Regions from separate parts of the Streptococcus huangxiaojuni genome, predicted to be linked through region 2. Evidence: predicted binding sites of a transcription regulator. Region 2 holds the regulator's gene; the other holds the start of a gene.

Region 1 (10,199 bases), on a different contig from region 2:
GCTGAGAAGCTGGCTGTCTGCAGGGGCTTCCTCAGAATAAGTATATCCGTCATCATAATAGCCCCAAGTCGTCATGATAGGAATTTGCTGCTGCAGTTCTGACAGAAACTGATAATAAGACGACACCGGCAAAGGATAGTCTGTCTGTGACAGAATGTCAAACAGATAAGGAACAAGATAATTGGGACTGATCTGAATTTCTTCTTTCTGAGGCAGATCAAAATTAGCCCACATGACAAAAGGAGTTTGGTATTTGGCGCTGGGATCATTGGCATCTAATGCCGGTTCAAAATAGCTGTTAGAAAGGCCCGGCTGATGATCGCCGTACATGATGACCACAGTCGGTTCATCAGAAGTCTTAAGATAAGTGATAAAGTCGCTGAAAGCCTCGTCCGATGCTTTGACGCTGGATAAGAAATCAGTCGCACTGCTGTCATCATCTCCATTGACAATAGAGACAGTCCGTGGGCTTTCTTCTTCCGGAAGACCGTAACTTTCGTGTCCCTGCATGGTAACAATAAAATTAAAGAGCGGCTCCTGCTTATCTTCAATCAGTTTCTGACTGGCCTGATAAAGGCTGGCATCACTGACATAGCTGCGCAGATTCTGAACCTCAACAAGATCTTCGATGCTGGGTGTCGAATTGTTGAAATAGCTCTCAGCAAAATCAAAGTAGCTGTAGACTAAATTGCGGCGATAGAAATTTTCCAAGTAAGGATGAACTGCCACACTTTGGTAACCATAACTGTTTAAAGCACTGGTGATATTATTTTTTGGTGAGGTAATCAGCTGCTGATAAGGAAAAGCATTTGGCGGTAAGATAGCTAAACTGTTGCTGGTCAGCACTTCATATTCCGTATTAGCCGTACCGCCGCCCAGTACAGAAGCGTAGAGTGACCCCTTGATTGTATTATCATCCATAGAGTGGATAAAGGCCAGCGGATCAGGGTCAAATTCCAAAGACGTCAGCTGCGCATAATCGGTCAGCGACTCATTTTGGATAATGACAATATTAGGTTTCTGCTTGGCAGTCTCCGTCTTTCTCGGATATTGACTCAAAATATCCTTGACAGCATCAGTGCTGTAACCTTCCGGTTCTGTGACGTGCGATACTTCATAAAATCTGACAAAAGAAAGAGCAAATCCATGTTCATAATATGTTTTCTGCATTGCAAAAAAGAGCAGGCGCATATCCACGCTGTCAGCAACATGGTAAACCAAGGGTCTGGCCACAAAAAATGCGGCAAGTATACCGACAAAGGCGGTTATTATTTTCTGATAGACAGTTTGACGCACAAAGGCCAGCCGGCTGGGCAGTTTCTGCCAAACAGAAAGTGGCTTTGGTCTTGCAAATAGTTTCCTGGAAGATGGCAGCAAAGCCAGCGCTATGCAGTAAAGAGCGCTTAGAAAAATGAGTCTCGGGATAATCAATTCAACGATGATAGTTGTGTTTTGCGCCACATTTAAACCGTCGCGAATCTGCAGAAAATGGTAAGCTAAAAGAGGTGTTGATCTGAGGGCAATCAATACCTTATTGACGATCCCCATGGTAAGAGCGGCAACTGCAGCCAGCATGCTCGCCAAGCGCAGGGAAGTGGTTATCATAGCCAGACTCAGCCAAACGATAGTAATAATAGCCAGATTGGCCGGAATATCGGCTGCATTTAAATTAGAATCATAAGCCGAAGGACTCTCCAGCAGGTAAAAGGTTAAGAGCGGCGCAAGAGCGATCAAAAGCAGATAAAGAATCTGCCCCAAAAAACGCCACCTTTTTTTGACGAAATAAAGCAGGACCTGTCCCAAAATTAATGATAAGAAGGTGAACAGGCTCAACACCAGCATAGCCTTGTCAAAGCTGTAGAGCGTATTAGAAAAGACAAAGCTTTGCGGCAGCGTGTAAGCTAATCCGGCTGATAAGGCATAACAAGCTGCAGCCAGCAGTCCAAAGGCCAGAAGGAACTGCTGGATGCGCATTTTTTTGTAGAGCTCCAGCCGGACAAAGACAGGCAGCACTGCTGCTAAAACGATGATTTGCAGCCACCAGCCAGCATTTGCAGCACTTAAGCCGTAATGCTGAGGGAAATCAATGGTTAGCAGTTCATAGCTTTCCTCTTCCTGATAAGTATTTATCTGCATGTAAAGGACATCATCAAGATAAATCTGCAGGTAACCGCCTAAATAATAACGGCTGTATTCAAAGGAAATGTTTCTGACCGGTCCATCATGCTGGATTTCCATAGTCGGATTTTCCAGATCATCTGTGGCTTCTGTTATGTTAATGGGAATAGGTACGGCAGCGCTGTATACACCCCAGTCATTGCGAATAATTTCTTCATCATTCAGCGGCTGCCCCTCCAAGGCAATTTGCCGTGTGTTTCCGCGGTAGCCAGCTGCTAAAGGGTCTTTTTGCTTGGCTGCGACAATCTTGATATTGCCGCTGTTATCAGCTATTTTTAATTCATTGCGCAGCAAAAAGACATAGGAAAAAAAGGCTAAAGCACAGACAAGGCTGATGAGGAATTTCTGCCGCTTTTCAATCCAGTTGACAATTCTTTTCACAATGCTCTCCTTGATGTTTTATTCAATAATCAGCAAGCCCTCTTTAACAGCAAAAGGCTCGGCTTCATTGATGCGGTCATAGAACATAATACCATTTGTGTGGTCAATTTCATGCTGAACGACAATAGCTCGATAGCCCTTTAGCTTGACCCTTTGTTTTTCCCCGTTTTTATTGTAGTAATCAACGGTTACACGAGCATGGCGGATAACATATCCGGGAACTTCCCGATCAACGGACAGGCAGCCTTCGCCGTCAGCCAGTGCAGCTTCTTGTACGGAATGAGCAACAATCTTGGGATTATACATGACTTCCTGCAAACTATAGCTTTCTGCCGGTGGGTTGCCGTCTTCATCCTCTGGATTAGGAATCAGCACGGCAATAATCCGTTTAGAAATATTGAGCTGGGGAGCAGCCAGACCAACACCGCCCCGCAGGCCCATTTTTTCAGCTGTCGCAGGATCCTGAGAGTTCTTAAGAAACTGCAGCATTTTTTCCCCCAGAATAATGTCCTCGTCCTGTAAGGGCAGGCTGACATCATTAGCCCGTGCCCGCAGAGTAGGGTGCCCTTCACGAATGATATCATCCATTGTAATGACATGGCTCGGCCGTATTAATTTGTCCTGTACTGACATGCTGTTCTCCTTTATTAATGCGATATTAAATTATTTTTGAATTCAAACAAATCTACTATATCACAAAATGCCCTGTAAATAAAGAAGAGAGTTCTAACTGACAAGCTGTTCTTGTCCTGCTGCCAAAGCCTTTCTATCTTTGAATTTTTTAGCTGAGATATAAAGAAAGATCCGACAGTTAGTTTAATTAATGTTTGACGGGCTTTTTTGAATTTGTTACAATAGGAGCAGTCGCAAAGACTAACTAACTTTTTCTTGGTTCCGGGATATGCCAAAACCCAGAACTCGGATGAAGCAATAAAAGGAGAAAAATTATGGCAATCTCAAAAGAGAAAAAAAATGAAATTATTGCACAATATGCGCGCCATGAAGGCGATACGGGCAGTGTTGAAGTACAAGTAGCTGTTCTGACTTGGGAAATTAACCATTTGAACGAGCATATCAAGCAGCATAAAAAAGACCATGCGACTTACCGCGGACTGATGAAGAAAATCGGCCACCGCCGGAACTTGCTGGCTTACCTGCGCCGTACAGATGTCAACCGCTACCGTGAGCTGATTCAGTCCTTAGGACTGCGCCGCTAAGCAAAAATAATTATTTAAAGAACCTAAAGCCCGAACAAACGATTTTGGCTTTAGGTTCTTTTTTTAGACAATGAAGGCCGGGATGACTGGAAAGCAGCGGCAGGCCAATAGTACAGAAGTACTTCAGACTATTGGAGCTTCCTTTCTCTTTGATTTTATTTGACAGCTTTTATATTATGCCTCATTCAATCAGTCTTATTTTTAAGAAATCAAATCCTTCTTATCCCTGTCCTGTTGGGCCTTGAGCCGGCCTCTGGCAAAATAAATGAAAAAAATCACAAAAAACACTTGATTTCATGCAGGGAAAATTATATAATAACAAGTGAAAAAAATCACAAATGAATTTTCTTAGCTTGGAAATTCAGCCATCGCTATTTTACAAAGGAGTTTTTAATGGTTAAAGAAGCAAAAACAGACGTTAAAAAAGCAGAACTTTCACAAGAAGAGGCTGCGGCTCAGTATACGAACGGCTTAGTTGAAAAGGCTTTGGCTGCTGAGGCGGTTTATGCGACTTATACACAGGAGCAGGTGGATAAAATCGTTGCAGCTATGGCCTTGGCGGGTTCTGAAGCATCTCTTCAGCTGGCAAAAGAAGCTCATGAAGAAACCGGCCGTGGTATTGTTGAAGATAAGGATACGAAAAATCACTTTGCTACAGAGTATGTCTACGAAAGAATTAAAAATGAAAAAACTGTAGGCATTATCGGTGAAGATAAGGTTGCAGGCGGCGTTAAAATCGCAGCTCCTCTGGGTGTGCTGGCCGGAATCGTGCCGACAACCAATCCGACTTCAACAACCATGTTTAAGATTTTAGTAGCTCTGAAAACCAGAAATGCTATTGTCTTTGCTTTCCATCCAGCGGCTCAAAACTGTTCAGCACATGCAGCCCAAATTTTATACGATGCAGCTGTTAAAGCCGGTGCACCTGAGAATATTATTCAATGGATTGACACTCCATCAATCGCTAATACCAGCGCTTTGATTTCCAACAAAAATATTGCTTCTATTTTGGCAACAGGCGGTCCGGGCATGGTTAATGCGGCTCTTAAATCAGGTAATCCATCTATGGGTGTCGGTGCCGGTAACGGTGCGGTCTTTGTTGATGCGACAGCCCATCTCGACCGGGCAGTCGAAGATCTTCTCCTGTCAAAACGTTTTGATAACGGTATGATCTGTGCTACTGAAAATTCAGCAGTTGTTGCAGCTCCGGTTTACAAAGAGTGGCTGGAAAAAATGCAGGAAAAAGGCGCTTATCTGGTTCCTAAGAAAGATTACAAAAAACTTGAAGATTTTGTTTTCAATGATGGTCACGGGGTAAATGGACCGGTTGCCGGTATGTCGGCGCAATGGATCTGCGAACAGGCCGGAGTGAAGCTGCCGGAAGGCAAAGATGTCCTCTTGTTTGAACTGGATAAGAAAAATATCGGTGAAAAACTGTCATCTGAAAAGCTTTCTCCTCTCCTTTCTGTTTATAAAGCTAAAGACCGTCAGGACGGTATCGAAATCGTAGCTGCTCTTCTAGATTATCAAGGGGCAGGCCACAACTGTGCTATTCAAATCGGCTCACAGTCTGATCCGTTTGTCACTGAATTCGGTGATGCTCTGAATTCGTCTCGTATCTTGGTTAACCAGCCAGACTCAGTCGGCGGTATCGGAGATGTTTACACAGATGCGCTGCAAGCCAGCTTAACTCTTGGAACAGGATCATGGGGGAAAAATTCATTGTCTCACAATTTATCAACCGGCGACCTTTTGAATGTAAAAACTGTTGCTAAGCGCCGCAATCGTCCGCAATGGGTCCGTCTGCCGGAAAAAACTTACTACGAAAAGAATGCCATTTCTTACTTGCAGGATGCCTATGAACCAATGAAGCGCGCGCTTATCGTAGCTGACCCTGGTATGGTTCAGTTCGGTTTTGTTGACACAGTTTATGCGCAGCTCGCTTTACGCGATGAAAAGGTTGTGACATCTCTTTATGGCACCATCAAACCAGATCCGACTTTAGGCCAAACTATCGAAATTGCCAAACAAATGCGTGATTTCAAACCGGACACCGTTATTGCTATCGGTGGGGGTTCCGCAATTGATGCGTCTAAGATTGCTCGCTTGATTTATGAGGTATCGCTTGATAAGGAAGCCGGCTGGCTCGACAGTTATGATAATGTAAGCGAGTTCTTCCTTGAACTGCAGCAAAAATTCATTGATATCCGTAAACGGATTGTCAAATTCAAACACCAAACAGAAACACGCCTCTTCTGTATCCCGACAACTTCAGGGACAGGGGCTGAAGTGACACCGTTTGCTGTTATTACTGACGATTTCACTCATGTCAAATACCCGCTGGCCGACTATGAGCTGGTTCCGCAAGTGGCAATTGTTGATCCGGAATTTGTTATGACTGTGCCAAAACGGACTGCTGCCTGGTCAGGTCTTGACGCTTTGTCACATGCGCTGGAATCTTATGTTTCAGTGATGGCTTCTGACTTCACAAGACCTTGGTCGCTTGAAGCTATCAAACTGATTATTGAGAATTTAGAAGATGCTTATAACTATGATCCTCAAAATCCGACTTTGCGCGGAGAACAGGCTAAAGAAAATATGCATTATGCTTCTACAATTGCCGGTATGGCCTTTGGGAATGCCTTCTTAGGTATTAACCACTCTCTTGCTCACAAAACCGGCGGAGAATTCGGTCTGCCGCATGGTCTTGCTATTGCCATTGCTATGCAGCATGTTATCCGCTACAATGGCGTATCCGGCAATGTTAAACGCTCTGTCTACCCACGCTATGAAGAATACCGTGCACAGCGCGATTATGCTGATATTGCCCGCTATCTGGGTCTGCAGGGCAAAGATGATGCGGAATTAGTCGAAGCACTTTGCCAACGCATCGATAAACTTATGCATGCTGTTGGTGTTGAACCTAAACTGTCTGCTAATGGCGTTACCAAAGAAGCCTTTGATGCAGCTGTTGACCGTTTGGCAAGTCTGGCTTACGATGATCAATGTACTCCTGCCAACCCGCGTCAGCCTTACATTGCTGAGCTGAAACAATTGTTAATTGACCAGTTCTAAGAGTTGATAAAAATGGGAAGTGGGACAAGAATTTCCAATCAACCACTGTGTCAAACGCATATATTTAAAAAAGTAAAGTGAGGCAGGGACTTTTGTCCCAGCCTCTTTTTCTTAATTAGGGAAGAGAAAATCATCTGCTGCTCATTTTAAAGACAGCATTTTTTTGAAAAAGAGACAGTTTTCCGGATTTTTTATTTTGCTTAAATTATGGTATGATAATAACAATACGTGGTTTTATACAAAAACAAGTTTGTAAAGGCCTTACAGATTAGTTTTTGTAGAAAACACGTATGCTATCATTATTATAAGAAGCAAAAACGTCACTATTTCTAAGGTATCAGCCTGCTGACCTTGGCCTAACCTCTGGGTTTTAGCAGCTTCATCCGGATAGATAGTATTTTAAATGTTTTTGATGACTTAAGGAGATGACAATGACAAAACAGGTTTTTCAGACAACTTTTGCCGGCCGGCCCCTCATCGTTGAAATCGGCCAGTTGGCTAAGCAGGCCAACGGTGCCGCCTTGATTCGCTATGGGGAAAGCACTGTACTGACAGCTGCTACCATGTCAAAGAAAATGTCTGCTGGGGATTTCTTCCCTCTACAAGTGAATTACGAAGAAAAGATGTACGCAGCCGGGAAATTTCCGGGAGGATTTAATAAACGGGAAGGCCGCCCTTCAACAGATGCGACTCTGACGGCTCGTTTGATTGACCGCCCGATTCGGCCGCTGTTTGCAGAAGGGTTTCGTAATGAAGTGCAGGTCATAAATACGGTTCTGTCTTACGATGCAGATGCCAGCGCCCCTATGACCGCGATGCTGGGTTCATCACTGGCCTTATCTGTTTCGGATATTCCTTTTGAGGGTCCGATTGCCGGTGTTCAGGTGGCTTACATTGACGGGGACTTTATCATTAACCCGACAGCCCAGCAAAAAGAGCAATCGCTTTTAGATTTAACTGTAGCAGGGACGAAAGATGCCATTAATATGGTAGAATCTGGGGCTAAGGAACTATCTGAAGAGATTATGCTTGAAGCCTTGCTCAAGGGACATGAGGCGATAAAGGAGCTGATTGCTTTTCAAGAGAACATCATTGCTCAGGTTGGCAAGCCTAAGGCCGAGGTTGAACTCTTGCAAGTCGACAGCAGTCTTCAGGAAGAAATTACTGCAGCCTATTCTCTCGAGCTGCAAAAAGCGGTTCAGATTGAGGAAAAGCAGGCTCGTGAAGCGGCTACCGAAAAACTTAAGGAAGAAGTGAAAGCTGTCTATGAAGAGCGGTTTGCAGATGCCGAAGATTTGGATACCATCATGCGGGATGTGGCTGAAATTCTTGAGCAGATGGAGCATGCAGAGGTTCGCCGCCTGATTACTGAAGATAAGATTCGTCCGGACGGCCGCAGGATTGATGAAATTCGTCCGCTGGACGCTGAGATCGATTTTCTGCCGCAGGTTCATGGCTCCGGCCTCTTTACACGCGGGCAGACACAGGCTTTATCCGTATTAACTCTGGCCCCTATGGGGGAAACTCAGATTGTTGACGGTTTAGACCCAGAATATAAGAAACGGTTCATCCATCACTATAATTTTCCTCAGTATTCTGTCGGGGAAACCGGACGTTACGGTGCACCCGGGCGGCGGGAAATCGGACACGGTGCACTCGGTGAGCGGGCCTTGGCTCAGGTGCTGCCTAGTTTTGAGGATTTCCCCTATGCTATCCGTCTGGTGGCAGAGGTACTGGAGTCCAATGGGTCCTCTTCACAGGCTTCTATCTGTGCCGGAACTCTAGCTTTAATGGCTGGGGGTGTCCCTATCAAAGCACCTGTTGCCGGTATTGCAATGGGGCTGATTTCAGACGGGACACGGTATACCATTTTGACAGATATCCAAGGTTTGGAAGACCACTTTGGCGACATGGATTTCAAAGTAGCGGGTACGCGCCAAGGGATTACTGCCTTGCAGATGGATATCAAAATTGCCGGTATCACACCGCAAATTTTAGAAGAGGCTCTGGCTCAGGCCAAGAAAGCCCGCTTTGAAATTTTAGATTTAATCGAAGCTACAATTCCTCAGCCGCGGCCTGAACTGGCGCCGACAGCGCCTAAGATCGATACGATGACAATTGATGTTGATAAAATCAAAATTGTCATCGGCAGAGGCGGGGAGACTATTGATAAAATTATTGAAGAAACCGGCGTTAAGATTGATATTGATGAAGAAGGTCATGTTGCTATTTATTCCAGCGATCAGTCAGCTATTGAACGGGCTAAAGAGATTATTGCCGGTTTGGTCCGCGAAGCTAAGGTGGATGAAGTTTATCACGGTAAGGTTGTGCGCATTGAAAAATTTGGTGCTTTTGTCAATCTTTTTGAAAAAACAGATGCATTAGTGCATATTTCCGAGCTGGCCTGGAGACGGGTGAACAAAGTGGAAGATGTGCTGAGTCTAGGTGATGAAGTTGATGTTAAAGTTATCAAGATTGACGATAAAGGCCGGGTAGATGCTTCAATGAAAGCCCTGCTTCCGCGTCCGCAGCGGTCAGAAAAAGATCACAAAGAGCATTCGCACCACAAACATCATCATAATAGAAAAGAAAAATAGAGGACATGAGCAAAATAGAAGAACTTGATGTCAGTCTGCGAAAGTTTATTGCAGACCCTGACCATTTTTTAGACAGCATTGCCTTAGTCAATGCCCTGCACAGCTATCCTGTTTTGGCCAGTGATCAGCCCTATATTCTTGAAATCAGCGGCCAGCAAGTGACTCCAGTCTTTACCGATTTTACCGATTTAGATAATTTTAAAAAAGAGGAAATCAGTGCCAGAAATCAGCACTGGACCAAGCGATCTGCTTTGACTGTCCTGGAAGAGGGGATTGCCAAAGGCTCTGCCGGTTTGGCTTTCAACTTGAAAAAAACAGGAGATTTTGGAAATTCAACTATTTTTTCAAGCAAGGATATGATCCAGTTTTTGGCGACTTACAGTTCTATTTTGGATCACTTGCTGAATGAAAAAAATCTACAGGCCGATACCATGGATAAATATTATCTGGTGCCTGTCTACATTCATCCGCAGGAAGATAATCATTTTGAACGTCTTTTTCCAATTATGGCTACCCCGGAAGGGGAACGCTATGTCCCCATTTTCTCTAACCTGGTCAGTTTTGCCAAATGGTACAATAAGGAAGAATTCGGAGGTGCCTTCCGACAAGCGCAGGGCCTTGTTCTGACTTGGAAAATTGAAGATATTTATAAACCAAGGGAGGGTCAGGCAGAAACAGAAGAGACCTTTGGTCTCGCTGTTAACCCATTTGATGAAGAGCAAATTTTAATTAATTGGTCGGATATTGATGT
Region 2 (10,199 bases):
CCTGTGCCATATAATAATATTTAACAAAATTTGCTATTGTATTGGAATGCAGAACACTGGGAATACTGGGATAAGCATAGGGCTTATTGATAATTAAAAAATGATCATCCTCGTAAACGATATTCAAGTCATGTTTAACAGGTATTAGACTGTCAGCTGGTTTTTCATCAGGAATATCAACCATTACCCTATCGCCAGTTTTCAGTAAATAAACCGCATTTTGTTCATGGCCGTTTACCTGAATCCGCCCCCCTTTAAATTTCACCTTGGCCAGCAGACTTTTCGAAATCCCCTGTCCTTTTAAAAAAGTTTTTACCTGACAGTCTCTGTCTGCGATGAATTCGAATCTCATGAATCCAAATCTCCTATAAAGGCATCTTTGACCCGCTCCCAGAAACTAGTGTGACTCGGTGTCGCTACAAAACTGATTTTTTCAGAGTTAATGCAGTATTCAATTTTGACCACATTTTTATAATGCAGCGTGCTGTTGTCAACAGATATGGTATAACTGCCCAGGCGCTTAGGGATAACTTCGATCTTATCTTTTTTAGGAACAATGACTGATGACCCTAAAGTCCTAAACACTCTATTGTTGAGGCTGGAAATTTCTGTCAGCTGCAGGGCTTCAATCGTCGGGTGCAAAACAGCTCCTCCCAGCGATTTATTATAGGCGGTGCTGCCAGTCGGTGTGGAAACTGAAATGCCGTCGCCGCGAAAGCGTTCAAATTTAACATGATTGATGATCACATCGGCAACCATGGTCTTTTCAATTCGCTTAACTGTCGCCTCATTTAAAGCCAGACTTTTAATTTCTCGGCCATTGTCCAGCGTGATTTTAACTTTTAGAATCGGATAAGAGACTTTTTCCCCAGTATCTCTGCGCAGATTCTCAATAAGCTCATCAATTTCGAAATCCCGATAATCTGTGTAAAAACCCAGATGTCCCGTATGCACGCCGACAAAACGGACGTGGTTAAGCTCTCTTTCATATTTATGAAAAGCGGATAGAAGCATGCCGTCTCCTCCGATAGTAATGACAACATGAGGATTTTTTTTAGATAAATAAAAATCCGGATCATCCTTTAAACGGGCAAAAAGCTTGGCAGCAATCCGCCGGCTCTGATACTTGCCATTTGCGATGATAGCAACACGCATCATTTCTTTTTTACCTGTAATATTCATCTGTGTCATCGCTGTTTCCTACACCATCGTTTAGTTTTCTGCTTTCCGGGTCAAAAAGAAGCTGGGCTTCCCTGATATCCTCCCGTATTTTCCTTACTTCTTCATCAAGCTCATAAGCTATCTTGGCGGTTGTTTCCAAACGCTGCTTAATCTCCTGAGGAAATTCACCTTTATACTTGTAGTTCAAAGAATGTTCGATAGTAGCCCAAAAATTCATAGCCAGGGTACGAATCTGAATTTCAGCCAGAACCGTTTTCTGCCCTTGTATTGTATCAACGGGATACTCAATCACAACATGATAAGAGCGATAGCCGCTGGGTTTCATATTACGAATATAGTCGCGTTCCTGAACAATTCTCATATCATGCCTTTGCCTCAGCAAATCAAGAACATCGTCAACATCGTCAACAAACTGCACCATAATACGCAAGCCGGCGATATCCTGTATGTCCTGTGCAATGTTTTCCTCTTTAATGCTGCGCAGAAGCATCTTTTCCTGAATGCTTTCAACCGATTTGACCCGTCCGGTCACAAATTCAATCGGTGAATGGCGATTCTGCTTTCTAAACTGTTTGCGTATTCCCCGCAGCTTGATTTTTAATTCCCCAACTGTTTGAATATAGGGATCCAAAAATTCTTCCCATTCAAGCACTACTAAAACAGCTCCTTTCTCTAAGTATTATTAAAAGAACCGGCAAAGCATTTTAAGCTGCCAGATTCTCTTATCCGGCTGTTTGAGCCTGCCAGAGCCTAGTCAATACCAATCGACCTAGCGCAGACCTCTGAAACCAAGAACAGCTGGGCATCTATTTACTAAACTGCAGCCTTTTACATTTCCCAAAAGGGCAGTTTGCCAAATATCAGACTTTTTTATAAAATTAGTATAACATTATTTCATTATAACATAAAAGAAAACAAAGGAAAAATGGCATGACACATTTGGAAATCGAATACAAAACCTTACTTAATAAAGATGAATTTAACCGGCTGACAGCACATTTTTCCCATATTCCGCCAGTGACACAGACCAACTATTATTTTGATTCTCCTGATTTCCAACTCAAGGCACATCATATGTCACTGCGAATCCGGACCTTTTCAGACCGTGCCGAACTAACGCTCAAACTCCCTAATACTGTCGGCAATTTAGAACATAATCTCGATTTTAGTCTCCCTCAGGCCAAAGAAATCATAAAGTCCGGCCGGATCCCTTCCTGTCTTATCCGTGATTTAATTGAAGATAAGGGTGTCAGCCCGGATGATTTGTCGGTGTTTGGGCACCTTACAACAATCAGGCGGGAAAATCAAACAGCCATGGGACTGCTGGCCTTGGATTATAATCTTTATACCGGCCGCAAAGACTATGAGCTGGAGCTGGAAGTCACAGATGCCGACAACGGCAAAAAGCAATTTGCCGATTTTTTGGATCAGAATGCTATCACTTTTAAATATGCTAAAAGCAAAATTGCCAGACTGACCAGCAGTTTAAGGGCTGCAAAAAAGTTACCTTAAAAAGAACCTGAAATATTCGTGATTTTCTGGTAAAATAAAGTTAGCAGGCAAAATTTACGGCTGTCTGCTTTTGCTAAGCAGCACATACACAGTGATACTGATGTTTATTAAAACAATTCACTTGTCCCTTTCACTACAAAGAATGAAGGAGTTATATTAAGAATATGGCAGAACGCTACGCTGATAGACAGCTCAAACTCTTTTCGCTGACTTCCAATCCTAAAATTGCTGAAAAAATTGCCGAAGCCGCAGGGGTCCCCTTGGGAAAACTGACATCACGTCAATTTTCAGACGGCGAAATCATGATCAACATCGAGGAGACTGTCCGCGGTGATGATATTTATATTATTCAGTCCACCAGCTATCCTGTGAATGATAATTTATGGGAATTATTGATTATGGTCGATGCCTGCAAGCGGGCCAGTGCTAATTCTGTGAATGTTGTCATCCCTTATTTCGGCTATTCGCGCCAAGATCGAATCGCTGCTTCACGGGAGCCGATAACAGCAAAGTTGGTAGCCAATATGCTTGTCAAAGCTGGAGCAGACCGTGTACTGACTCTGGATTTGCATACTGTTCAAGTGCAAGGATTCTTTGACACTCCCGTTGATAACCTTTTTACTATCCCGCTGTTTGCAGACTACTACTACAATCTAGGACTGGTCGGTGACGAAGTTGTCGTTGTCAGTCCCAAGAATTCAGGAATCAAGCGTGCCCGCAGTTTGGCGGAATACCTCGATGCACCGATTGCTATTATTGATTATGCCCAAGATGATGCTGCCAGAGAAGAAGGCTATATTATCGGTGAAGTGGCAGGCAAAAAGGCTATCCTTATCGATGATATCCTAAATACAGGAAAGACTTTGGCAGAGGCCGCAAAAATTTTAGAACGCGGCGGAGTAACGGCTATTTACGCTGCAGCCAGTCATGGCTTGTTTGCTGGCGGTGCAGCAGATATTCTTGCGGCAGCTCCGATAAAAGAAATCCTTGTCACCGACTCCGTTTCCACCAAAGAGCCTGTTCCTGAGAATGTCAAATATCTCTCGGCAAGCCGGCTTATTGCAGATGCTATTATCCGTATTCATGAACGCAAGCCGGTCAGTCCGCTCTTTGCCTATACACCTAAGGATTGATTGCTATGGTATACCTTGATAATGCAGCTACTACTGCAATGACTCCAACAGTTATCGAAGCTATGACAGCTGCAATGACTGATACTTTCGGCAATCCGTCAAGCATTCACGCTTACGGCCGTAAAGCCAGTCAGGCACTAAGAACGTCCAGACAGACGATTGCTCATGCATTAAAAACAGAAGCCAGAAGAATTATTTTTACTTCCGGCGGAACCGAAGCTAATAATACTGCCCTTAAAGGCTATGCTCTAGCTAACCAAGATAAGGGCAAGCACATCATTACTACTGCAATCGAACACCCCTCTGTTCTGGAGCCGCTTCATTATCTGCAAGAGAAATTTGGATTTGAAGTCACCTATCTCCAACCCGAAAAGGGGGCTATTAGACTTTCAAGTCTGCAAAAAGCTCTGAGAGATGACACTATTCTTGTCAGCTTCATGCATGCTAATAATGAGACAGGCGACCTGCTGCCAGTTGAGGAAGCAGCTGCTCTCTTAAAAACACATCAGGCAGCTTTTCATGTTGATGCTGTCCAAACAATGGGAAAACTCCCTGTTTATCCTGAAGAAGTCGGAATTGATTTCTTATCAGCGACAGCTCATAAATTTCATGGACCCAAGGGGGTCGGTTTTCTTTATGCCAAACCCCTTCACTTTGACAGTTTGCTCCATGGCGGTGAACAGGAAGAAAACAGGCGTGCAAGCACAGAGAACCTCGTTTCAATTGTGGGAATGGCTCAGGCACTGGCAGACAGTCAGCTGCAGTTAAAAGAAAATCTCACCTACATACAAGGACTGAGAGACACTTTTTTAGAGGCTCTTGATCCTGATTCCTACTACCTCAACGGTTCATCAAAGCATCTGCCCCATGTCATCAATATAGGCTTCCCGGGGCAAAACAACGGTATTTTACTGACACAGCTTGATCTGGATGGTTTTGCTGTATCTACTGGTTCTGCCTGCACAGCAGGCACCGTAGACCCCAGCCATGTGCTGGCCAGCCTCTACGGCCATGATTCTGTCAGACTGCAGGAATCGATCCGAATCAGTCTGTCTAAGCAAAATACACGGGCAGAATTGCTGCAGTTAGCAAAAAAATTAAAAGAAATAACAGGAAAGTAAAATGGCATTTACAAAAAAAGTTACCCTTGACGGCTGTCAGTACAGCTACAGTATTAACCCTGACGTTAAGCCTTATACGCTGCGTGATACCACCTTTACGCAGAATACAATCGGCCACTATGAATTAAAGCGTTTGCTGGAAAAAGTTCCTAATTCCGGTGACGGTTTCCCTTTAAAAATAACTGTCCATAAAGATTTAAATGCATTTAAACTGGCTATTACCGACAAATCCGGCTTACGGTCAGTCAATATTTTCAAATCGTCGGAAGAAAATAAATTACTGCAGGATAAATTCTATTTTCTAATGGACAGTTTGGTTGAACGTCACATTTTTAGCAAAAATCCGGTTTGAATCTCTTTCATTCTTTTATACCGGCAGTCTGATAAAAAATCTTATGCAAGCATAAGGTTTTTTTGTCAGAAAAATTGACGTTCACCAAAATTGCTGATTTGATGACTTTTTTGTTACAATATAGATGAACTATTAAGGAGATGATATTGTGGCTATTGATAAATCTATCCCTAGGGCGACAGCTAAGCGTCTGTCGCTTTATTATCGGATTTTTAAGCGCTTTTACGCAGATAATGTTGAAAAAGCCAGTTCAAAACAAATTGCTGACGCGATGGGAATCGATTCTGCTACTGTCCGCCGGGATTTTTCATATTTCGGGGAGCTGGGCCGACGCGGTTTTGGTTATGATGTTACAAAGCTTATGAACTTTTTTGCTGATATTTTAAATGACCACTCAACCACTAACGTTCTGTTAGTGGGCTGCGGAAATATCGGCCGTGCTCTTTTGCATTATCGTTTTCATGACCGTAATAAAATGCAGATTGCTTTAGCCTTTGACAGAGATGATAATGAACTGGTCGGTACAAAGACATCTGACGGTATTCCCATCTATGGTATTTCCACTATTAAGGACCATATCCAGAAAACCGACATTAAAACTGCTATTTTAACCGTTCCCAGTACACAAGCACAGGAAGTAGCCGATCTTCTTGTGGATGCAGGAATCAAAGGTATCCTCAGTTTTGCTCCTGTCCGCCTCAATCTGCCTAAATCAGTCATCGTGCAGTACGTTGATCTGACAAGTGAACTGCAAACACTGCTCTATTTTATGAATCAAACAGACTAAGGAGGCAGCATGTCAAAAAAACCGATAATTGGCATCACCGCAAATCAGCGGCCCAATCCTGAAGCTAAAGAAGTTTTCTGGTCATATGTACCAAGTGGTTTTGTCAACGGGGTCAAAGCCGCAGGCGGCTTACCGCTTGTTCTTCCGGTCGGCGATCCTAAAACAGCTCCTGACTATGTCAGTATGATTGATAAATTGATTCTTATCGGCGGTCAAAATGTTGATCCCAGCTTTTACGGAGAAACAAATCAAGCCAGCGATGATGATTTTTTTAAAGAACGTGACATCTTTGAGCTGGCCCTGATTGAAGAAACAGTTAAGCAGAAAAAACCGATTTTTTCTGTCTGCCGAGGAACCCAATTAATGAATGTAGCATTGGGCGGTTCACTTTATCAGGATATCGAAAACCACTGGCAGGACCGGCCGGTTGACTACTTATCTCATGACATGGTAATCAAAGAGGATAGCAAGCTGGCTGATATTTACGGTTCAGTCAGCTCTATTAATTCTTTTCACCATCAAAGTATCAACCACTTGGCCAGCGAATTGCGTGTCATTGCTGAGGATCCAAAAGACGGAACAATTGAGGCTGTAGAATCTATCGACCCAAGAATGCGTTTTTTAGGTGTTCAATGGCACCCTGAACTTTTGTATGAAACGCGCAAGGAAGATTTGGACCTTTTTAGATATGTTGTCTGCGAACTTTAAAGCAGACCCGTTTCCTCGCGAAAACTATAATAATCACGCCTACTGACGATAATGTGATCAAGACAGACAATCCCCATGTCTTCACAGGATCGTTTTATTTTTTCTGTAAAGCGCAGGTCGTTTTCACTGGGAACAAGCGATCCCGAAGGATGATTGTGAACAAGAATAAGGGAGGTAGCCATATTTCTGCAGGCATAATGCAGAATTTCCCGCGGCTCAGCGATAGAACGTCTGACTGTTCCGATAAAAATCGTCCGCTGTTCAATAACCCGATTTTGTGTATCTAAATAAAGGGTCAGCAAATGTTCTTGCTTCTTGCTTCCCAGCTCTATAATCATTTTCTGTGCCAGCCGTTCGCTGCTTAGAATCCTTTCGTTCTGGTAGTATTCTGCCTTATTAATCCGGTTGGCCAGCTCCAGCATTGCTTTTATTTCTATTGATTTTACTCTGCCTACTCCCTTGATGCTCTGCAGCTCCTGCAGGGATAAGTCGCGAAAATCGGCCAAACTGCGGATGTCTTTCAAAATCTGTGTTGAGACTTCTAAAACCGGCTTTTGCTTTGTGCCGGTACGCAGTAAAATGGCCAGCAGTTCCTGATTGCTGAGTTTTTCAGCCCCCAAATCAGCCAACCGCTCTCTCGGCAGCAAAGCTTCTTCTTTCAATTCAACTGTATACATTTCTTTTACCTCCATCTATTTATTCGAAAAAAATAAAAAGAGCCGGTCTAAAAGAACTGCCCCTAGCCCCTAGTTTTAAAGGAATGACATGCCCTAAAAACCTAGTGAAAAAGATGGCAAGTGATGCAGGCATCACTTGCCATCCCCTATTTTCATACAGATTTTAACGGCCATTTTCTCTTGTCAAAAAACCTAGCAATGTCTATTTGCTAGGTTTTTATTCTGGCGGTCAGATGCTGATAGTGCTTATAGAGGGCACTGTAGCGGCCTCTATAGTCTTTTTTCCATGGTTTATCCCGTCCGCAAAAATGCAGAAAAACGGTATGTTCAATAACCCAGTCTAAATCCCATTTGCCCGAACTTCTGGTAAAATACAGAATATTGTAACGCGCATCATAATTATAAATCTGATCAGGAATCAGAAGAGTTTTGTGACCATAGAGGGCATTGAGAATATCCTGATCCGGCAAAAAGAGCAAAAGACTGTTTTTCTCAATGTAAGACAGAATATCCTGACGTCTCACTTCCTGCCGGCCTAATTCCAAATTCATCAGCAGCACTCCTGAATTAAAATACCCTTCTGATTCAAAGTTTCTCAGACGCAGTTTATTGACTAGCTCCGGTATATTGGTATCAGAAGTATGGCTGGCTGCAGCAAAAAGTTTATCAGAGAGATCTAAACGGTATAAAGGGATAATATCATTCAAACAGAGAATGTCTGCGTCCATATATAAAATCCGGTCTAAATGCTCGGGCAAGTATTCATGAGCTAAAAGCCTGTAATAAATCGTTTCCGGATAGCGATTCGTTGTCGGTGCATCTTCAAAGGCTTCCTCGCCGATGACAACGGGGAAATAAGCAAGACCCAGCTGCCGGCAAAAATCGGTAATTTCATTATTTCTGTGCAGCAATTTTTTCTGTAAAACATAAACGGCCATATTTTTAACCGTTGCATTTTGCCAAACCGAAAATAAGGTTACCTTAAACTGATCAACATAGCTGTCGTCAATTGAATAAAGCAGATTTAGTGGTTCCATATCATCTATTCTAACATTTTAGCAGTCATTTGCAATAAAGCTGCAGTGTTTTAATCGTTTGATGGCTGCTGAGCCTGATGCTTGTCCACATTGTCTTTAATAATTTGATAAGCTGAAGCACTCAAAGGCACTGCAATAAGCATACCGACAACACCAAAAACAGCGCCTCCGACGATAACCGAAAACAAAACCCAGATGGCAGGCAGGCCAATAGAGCCGCCCACAACCCTAGGATAGATAAGATTGCTTTCAAGTTGCTGGAGTATAATCAAAAATATTAAAAAGAAAAACGCCTGTTTGGGTGATTGTGTAAAGACTAAGATCGTTCCTAAAAGACCGCCTAAATAAGCTCCGATAACTGGAATAATATTAGTAAAACCAACTAAAACACCGACTGTCGTAGCAAAAGGAAAGTTAAAAATCATCATACCAATGGTACAGAGGGTGGCCAGAATGAAGGCTTCAATAGTCTGACCGGCAAAAAAACCGCGAAAACGCTGATGCACAATTCCCAGTACATAGTAAATTGAAGCAGCATATCGCGTCAGGTAGGTATCGATCAGCAAATGAAACTGGTGCCTTAGCTGTTCTTTACTGGAGAGAACATAAACGGAAAATACCAGGCTGACAAACACATTCACTATCGTTGACGCAATAGAGGTAACCGATGTTAAAAGTCCCGTCAGTATAGCTAATACCTGAGTCAGAATCTGCTGGCTGTAGCGAGAAAGAGTGGCTGTTAGATCTGTTTCAAGCCCAAAGTAATCCAAAACTTTAGCAAACTGTTTGTTCTCATAAAGTTCTGTCAAAAATTTCTGTAATGCATCAGTATCAATAGTCAAAAGCGAACTGAGACTGGATATTAAATCCGGTATAACAATAGAAAAAAGCCAGACTATCAAAGCAATAAAACTTAGGTAGGCTGAAATCATTGCCAGCAGCCTTTTTAGCTTGAATTGCTTTTCCGAAGTTAACAGCAGGCCAAACAACCTTTCATAGGCAGCCATAACAATATTAACAATATAAGCAAGTGCAGCCCCGATTACAAAAGGCTGACTGGCTGTCCAAACAGTTTTAAGCAGTCGAGCTCCGCCTGACCAGTTAGCCTGAATAAAATAGCAAATCACAAAAACAGCAATTAAATAAGTCGCCTGTTTTTTACCGAACTTCATACTTCCTCCTATTCCTTTTTCACATTATACACTAAATAGGAGCGGAAATAAACCCGCTCCTGTCAGGATAAGATAAATAGAAAAAAATCGGTTTAGTAAATCCAGCCTGCTGACAAAGCACAGCAAACTAATTTAGTCAAGCTCTGTTCCGTTGGAGGCAATGACTTTTTGATACCAAGTAAATGATTTCTTTTTGGAACGCTTAAGGCTTCCTTTTCCTTCATTGTCTCGGTCAACATAGATAAAACCATAGCGTTTCTTCATCTCTCCGGTTCCGGCTGAGACCAGATCGATACAGCCCCAAGTTGTGTAACCCCAAACAACGACACCATCTTCATTAATAGCCTGATTCATAGTTTTAATGTGCTCCCGCAAATAATCAATACGGTAGTCATCGGCGATAAAGCCATTTTCATCAGGCAGATCAACCGCACCAAGACCGTTTTCTACAATAAAGAGCGGTTTTTGGTAACGATCCCAAAGCGTGTTCAGAGTGATCCTCAGTCCCAGTGGGTCAA

What was found. Region 2 encodes Rex, which represses fermentation and respiration genes when NADH is low (regulators of the CRP and FNR family bind a similar motif). Its sites were predicted from a motif close to TTGTGAANTANTTCACAA; they were not measured.
Region 1: the regulator Rex is predicted to act here: its motif matches at 4,097-4,114, upstream of adhE (bifunctional acetaldehyde-CoA/alcohol dehydrogenase).

The regions. Positions count from the first base shown of each region.
Region 1 covers NZ_JBFQEG010000013.1:1,054-11,252, forward strand. Annotated here, with positions in the region: gene AB3329_RS07705 (LTA synthase family protein) at 1-2,559, opposite strand, end outside; gene def (peptide deformylase) at 2,578-3,192, opposite strand; gene rpsO (30S ribosomal protein S15) at 3,507-3,776, shown strand; gene adhE (bifunctional acetaldehyde-CoA/alcohol dehydrogenase) at 4,170-6,851, shown strand; gene pnp (polyribonucleotide nucleotidyltransferase) at 7,283-9,448, shown strand; gene AB3329_RS07730 (SseB family protein) at 9,454-10,199, shown strand, end outside.
Region 2 covers NZ_JBFQEG010000036.1:3,423-13,621, forward strand. Annotated here, with positions in the region: gene AB3329_RS11095 (RluA family pseudouridine synthase) at 1-352, opposite strand, end outside; gene AB3329_RS11100 (NAD kinase) at 349-1,191, opposite strand; gene yjbM (GTP diphosphokinase) at 1,166-1,834, opposite strand; gene AB3329_RS11110 (CYTH domain-containing protein) at 2,113-2,694, shown strand; gene AB3329_RS11115 (ribose-phosphate diphosphokinase) at 2,859-3,827, shown strand; gene AB3329_RS11120 (cysteine desulfurase family protein) at 3,833-4,948, shown strand; gene AB3329_RS11125 (DUF1831 domain-containing protein) at 4,950-5,300, shown strand; gene AB3329_RS11130 (redox-sensing transcriptional repressor Rex) at 5,449-6,087, shown strand; gene AB3329_RS11135 (gamma-glutamyl-gamma-aminobutyrate hydrolase family protein) at 6,097-6,795, shown strand; gene radC (RadC family protein) at 6,792-7,472, opposite strand; gene AB3329_RS11145 (glycosyltransferase family 8 protein) at 7,682-8,509, opposite strand; gene AB3329_RS11150 (AI-2E family transporter) at 8,560-9,681, opposite strand; gene AB3329_RS11155 (6-phospho-beta-glucosidase) at 9,814-10,199, opposite strand, start outside.